One region of the Pseudobutyrivibrio xylanivorans genome, then DNA from elsewhere that is predicted to be linked to it. Evidence: predicted binding sites of a transcription regulator. Region 1 holds the regulator's gene; the other holds the start of a gene.

Evidence for each region. Region 1 encodes NrdR, which represses ribonucleotide reductase genes. Its sites were predicted from a motif close to CACAANATNTTGTG; they were not measured.
Region 2: nrdD (anaerobic ribonucleoside-triphosphate reductase) is a predicted target of NrdR. The motif match lies at 1,497-1,510, and genes of this name have one in related genera.

What each region holds. Positions count from the first base shown of each region.
Region 1 covers NZ_CP043028.1:1,269,361-1,272,546, forward strand. The annotation lists gene rpiB (ribose 5-phosphate isomerase B) at 1-177, opposite strand, end outside; gene FXF36_RS05865 (YqeG family HAD IIIA-type phosphatase) at 177-692, opposite strand; gene FXF36_RS05870 (hypothetical protein) at 765-974, opposite strand; gene FXF36_RS05875 (hypothetical protein) at 1,146-1,439, opposite strand; gene nrdR (transcriptional regulator NrdR) at 1,544-1,996, opposite strand; gene nifJ (pyruvate:ferredoxin (flavodoxin) oxidoreductase) at 2,353-3,186, opposite strand, start outside.
Region 2 covers NZ_CP043028.1:2,682,892-2,686,077, reverse strand. The annotation lists gene nrdD (anaerobic ribonucleoside-triphosphate reductase) at 1-1,413, opposite strand, end outside; gene FXF36_RS12135 (lactate utilization protein) at 1,750-2,379, opposite strand; gene FXF36_RS12130 (NAD(P)H-dependent glycerol-3-phosphate dehydrogenase) at 2,450-3,186, opposite strand, start outside.

The sequences.
Region 1 (3,186 bases):
ATCAACCTCGCCTGCGGCTACCATCTTTGCTGCCTTTGCGCCATACTCTGGATAGTGGCAACTCTCATTATCGTCTGTTCCGATGTTAATAACCTCATGTCCTAAAGACTCGATGTAGTCTTTGATTTCGAATTTAAGGTCTGTTGCTGCATGGTCGTTTGCGATTACGATTTTCATTATTTGTTCCTCTTTCTATATATTTTATAACCTAGAAGTATTATCGCTTCCAGGAATCGTTTCAATATAATCTGTGGCTCTTCCTTCCACTTTAATACTGGCTTTACCATTATGGAACGAATGCCAGCTCTGTTGGCGCCCCACACATCAGTAAGAATCTGATCTCCCACAAAGATAGTGTTTGTAGTGTCTGTGCCCATCTGCTCCATGGCCTTTCTGTAGCCTGTGGCAGAAGGCTTGTTTGCCTTGTAAATATAGGAGCAATAGGTAACTGCCTCCTTGAAGGTCTTTACACGTGGCTCCTTGTTATTAGATAGAAGCAACGCCTGAAAGCCAAGCTCGTGAAGCTCCTTGAAAAGAGCGATTGCTCTGTCGTCAGCAGGGGCATTGTGTGGAACAAGAGTATTATCAACATCAAAGATAACGCCCCTGTAGCCCTGCTCATAAAGCTTTTTGAAATCGATAGAATAGGTACTATCGACATAGTCCTTTGGATATAAATTTCTTTTACTCATAGGCTCGATTGTAACACAAAACCAGGGACATGAAAACCACGCCCCTGGAATATTATTGCCTATATCACTGTCTTATTTTTTGTAATTCTTCTTTCTTAAGATAGTTGTCCAAACAATGGCTGCTATTGCACCGAGTACAACCACGATAGCTGCAACCTTCTGAGCAAATGTAGTTTCCTTCTGCTCAAATACTGAGGTTGGTGTTTCTTCCTCTTCAGTATCAACAACCTCTTCCTCAGATTTCTCCTCTGTTACAGGCTGCTTCTTAGAAGAAGTTCTCAAAGAAAATGTTAAATTTAAATTTATGTTAAGTAAATAGAATATTTTTCACAGTTTGTTCACAAATATCTTAAAATTTTACCCTTCACATTAAGGCCTAATAAAAACGACCAAAAACGTGCAAAAATAAAGACTCAGGTGACCCTGAGTCTTTAGAAATCCTATATTCAAATATTATAATACAAAGTTTTCTGAGCCCCTGACAGTTGTATTCTCAACAGCTGGCTTGCTCTGAACGAAATACTGGTAACGATGGATAGCCTTATCCTGCTCCATATTGCTGACTGCTTTTGCTACCTGATGCTTTGAAGCTGCAAGACCTACCTCACTTATCTCAACCACTGCCGCAGGTTCGCTACCGAAAGACGCTTGCTTCTCTTCTACAGGTACCTGATTGACCGGTGGTATATTCTTTATTGGATTGTTTTCATAGAACCCAACTGATGGGCGAATTCCTGAAATATTCATATAACATCCTCGTATTTAATCTTTACATACTATATATCGTACATTAAGACAAATACTTAACTCCCCTTTGTATCTTTTATCAAATGCTCAAATAGCCGCCACTATTATTTGTCGAGCACCCTCTTAAGCTCATCCATGAAAGTGTTAACATCCTTAAACTCACGATAAACAGAAGCAAATCTAACATAAGCAACTGGATCCACATTCTCAAGATGCTCCATAACAATTTCACCGATACGAGTACTTGGAATCTCCTTCTCCTCAAGTGAGAAAATCTCTGTCTCAATTTCATCTACGACTTTTGAAATCTGTGAGGCTGAAACTGGGCGCTTGCGACATGCAATGAGAACGCCCTTCTCAATCTTGGTTCTGTCATATGGCTCACGATTGTTATCTTTCTTAATTACAATCAAAGGAATGGTTTCTACCTTTTCATAGGTAGTGAAACGCTTGCCACACTCTGGGCAAGAACGTCTACGTCTAATAGAAGTATTATCATCTGCCGGTCTTGAATCAATTACACTGGTATCTTGACTACCACAAAAAGGACACTTCATATCTTCCTCCACAAAATGTAGTTTATATCTCGCTCAGTTACGGTCTCAATCCTGAGATATTGCATTGCTCGACTAAATGTCTCGCTATGCAACACTCAGAGGTTGATACCTACTGAGCTACCTCTACTCAACTGATGTGGAGTTGATACTTCGTTACGCCACACCACAACATCTAGTAACATTTTAACAGTTAAACCACAAGAACGCAACACGTGGAGCAGATTTATACAGCTAAACATAACATAAAAAAACCATCTGGTAGCTGTCAATCTATATATGTCCCTCCAAGAGCCAATCTCGCGATGGAGGGATATATATGATTGAAAGCGTAACCAGATGGTCACTTAGCCTTTATTTTAGCTGTAGAGATCTACGAGCTTCTTGAGGTGAGCGTAACGCTCCTTAGCTGTCTCCTCGTTAAGAGCGAAGAGTCTATCAGCACGCTCTGGGAATGCCTTTGTAAGACGAGCATAACGTGTCTCGTTCTTGAGGAAGTCCTGATACTTGCTGTAGTCACCTTCCTTAGAAGTAAGAGTGAATGGATTCTTTCCTTCCTTCTTAAGGTCTGGGTTGAATGAGAAGAGGTTCCAGTAACCAGCCTCAACAGCCTTCTTCATCTCATCCTGGCAGTGGTTCATACCACCCTTAACACCGTGAAGCTCACATGGAGCGTATCCGATGATAAGTGAAGGTCCGTTGTAAGCCTCAGCCTCAGCAAGAACCTTAACAGCCTGTGCCATGTTAGCACCAAGAGCGATCTGTGCTACGTATACATAACCGTAAGACATAGCGATCTCAGAAAGAGACTTCTTAGACATCTCCTTACCTGATGCAGCGAACTGGCAAACCTCACCGATGTTAGAAGCCTTAGAAGCCTGTCCACCAGTGTTAGAGTACATCTCTGTATCGAATACCATAACGTTAACGTTCTCACCAGAAGCAAGTACGTGATCAAGACCGCCGAATCCGATATCGTATGCCCAACCGTCACCACCGAAGATCCATACAGACTTCTTAGCGAGGTAATCCTTAAGAGCAAGTGCTGCCTTAGCATCCTCAGAACCGTTCTTCTCGAGCTCAGCTACGAGTACGTCTGTTGCTGCACTGTTCTCACGTGTAGAGTTCATTGTCTCTTCGAACTTAGCAAATGCTGCCTTAAGCTCTGCAGAACCAGCCTCAGCTGCCTTCTT
Region 2 (3,186 bases), 1.4 Mb from region 1:
AGGATTTGTGCTGGCTCTCATCTCACCTAAGTACGCATAGGTTCGGATGTGAAGCTTTCTAATCATCTCAAGATAGTAATCAAGTACCTCGTAGAAGTCTCTTGATTCCTGACGTGACTTAGCAAGAATCATTGGAAGATGAAGTGAAACCGCACCGATGTTGAAACGGCCAATAAATACTGGCACATCCTCATCATCTGCAGGCTTCATGCCGCCTCTTTCATACCAAGGTGAAAGGAATGCGCGGCATCCCATTGGTGAAATAACCTTGCCGTATTTCTTGTACATGCTGGCGATGTAGCCCTCACCAGTAAGTGAAAGCCAATCAGGATACATTGTCTTGCGGGAACAGTCGATACCTGCCTCAAATACATCCTCAAGCTCACCACCCACACCATGAAGCTTTTCATCATAAAGGAAAACAATCTTTGGGAATAAGACTGGCTTCTTAAAGCCTGGCCTTCCCTGTCCAATTGAACGAACCTTAAGGCAGGCTTTTGAAGCCATCTTTGCAAATACGGAGGTACCAAGACCGATAGTTACTGTAATAAATGGATAATCTCCTCTTGAAGAAGCAACTGTATTAAATTTGTACTCCCATCCCTGGAAGCCCTGCTCCATGTCGCGCTGTACCTCTGACATGGCAACTTCCTCAGCCTTTTCTTTTGAAATACCAAGCTCAAGATATTTGTTCAAATACTTATCGTATGAAATCTGAGCGTATTTCTCAAGAATCTGATCCGCCTGTGGAATTGTAAAGCCACCGTACTGCTGACTTGCAGCAGAAAGAACGATATCACCAATAACATCAAAAGCTACATCAAGACTCTTAGGCTCGTTATAGAAGATGTTTCCCATCTCGAAACCGCCCTCAAGTACTGACTTTACATCGAAAAGACAGCAGTTCATAGTATCACGTCTGGCGTTCATATCGTGGATATAAATATAACCATCACGGATTGCCTGAACTTCTTCGGTTGTAAGGAAGAATTTCTTGTAAAGCTCGCGATTCAGCTCATTGAAAATCAATGAACGCTTCGTAGAAACTAAAGCCGAGTCAGTGTTAGAATTCTCCTTGTCGCCAATGTACATGATATTCTGAGACTTCTTATAAACATCATCCAACATCTGTACAAAATCCTGCTTATAGTTGCGATAATCCCTGTAAGACTTTGCCACCATAGGATTAACACGCTCCAAAGCACCCTCAACAATGTTATGCATTTGTGCAATCTCAATTTTTTCAAGGTTAAGCTCCTCCACTCTTTCCTCAACGAATTGACAGATGAACTTCTCCTGCTCAGGAGTAAATTTTACAAGCACACGTGTTGCTGATTTACCAACTGCTTCTACTACCTTCTGTACATCGAATGGCTCAAGTGCGCCATCCTTTTTAACTACAAAGCGCTTCATATTAACCTCCAGGTTATTTATCGTAAAAATGCGAATAATTTTTTGAAAATTCTGTCAACATCTAGTAAATACAATTAAAAAACTACTAGATGTTGTGTTGATAGTGTTATACTACCACCACATCATCTAGTAGTCAATAGGTTCACGTACCACTAAATAAAGTTTCACTTTTCAGACACATTTGAAACACAAAAAGCGCCAAATTAGTTTTACATGCTCCCGCAGGCCACCTTCCATACCTTCGCTAGGCAACCTTCCCCTTCGGGGCGCCCTCCTAGCTTGGCATGGAGCCTTCCTGCTCGCGCTTGCCTAGATTTACAAGGCGCTTTTCGAAATCTAAAATCCCAAATTATCATTAACGAGAATTACACTTATACGATCCGCGTGGCGCGAGTAGCGAGTCATAAGGAACTGGCAGCAGATTGTGTCAGGTGATTTACAATCCATACAAGAGCCTGTCTTAACACAAGGAGTTGCTAATCCGAAACGTTGTGCATTAATTGGAGCTGCCACATTGCGAGCGCGCTTCATAGCTGAATCAACATCTGGGCAGACCTTATTCATACCTACAATAAAAAGCACATGCTTTGGACCCTGTGCGATAGCAGAAACGCGGTTTGCATTACCATCGATATTTATCATAATCCCATCTTCCGTGATTGCATTGGCACTACTAATAAAATAATCAGCGTCATAAGCCTTGAGCATAGCCGCTCTCTTATCCGGCTCGGCATCTCTATCAATAAAGTTATAATTACCATTCTTAAGTGAGTCTACCAGACCAATTTCATGAGCAGACATTGCACCACCCATAGTAACTGACGAATTCTCTGGAATCAGCTCAAGTGCCAGCTTTAAAGCCTCCTCCTTGTCTGCAGCGTAATACCCCTTCATGTTTCTGGATTCAAGACCTTTGATAACCTTCTGCACCAACAATTCGTTTCTCTTAACAATATTCTCGTTCATTATAGCCTCCTCCTAAACTTTTATAAAAAGGTGATCAGTATCTCTACTAATCACCTTAAAGTACATAATATTACCACTCAAGATCTGAGGTCTCATCCTTCTTTGAACGAGTCATAAGTTCATAGACTGCATCCTTTGCAGACAATCCCTCGAACAAAACAGAATTAACCACATCTACTATTGGCATCTCAATATTATATTTCTCAGCAAGCTTCTTAGCTGCCTTTGCAGAGTACACGCCCTCAACTACCATGGCAACCTTTTCCATGGCATCATCCTTTGACATTCCCTGTCCAATATAAAAACCTGCCATACGGTTGCGAGAATGCATTGAAGAACAGGTAACAATCAGATCACCTACACCGGTAAGACCAGCAAGAGTCTCAGCCTGTCCTCCCATTGCAACAGCAAGAGCAGAAATCTCTTTAATACCACGAGTAATTAAAGCTGCCTTTGCATTATCGCCAAAACCAAGACCGTCAGACATACCTGCCGCCAAAGCGATGACATTCTTAAGAGCTGCACCAACCTCAATTCCCTTTACATCTGGTGATGAATATACTCTGAAATATTTATTCATAAAAAGATTCTGTACAAACAATGAGGTCTGACGATCTGTAGAACCTGCTACAACAAGGGTAGGCTTAAAAACTACAACCTCCTCAGCATGGCTTGGACCTGAAAGTACGCAAATCTTCTTTGACGAGCCAAGTACATCCTCTAAAATCTCTGTCTGGGTGAAGAGAGTTTCTTCCTCGATACCCTTTGTAACTGTAATAAATATCTGATTGTCATTAACAAAAGGTT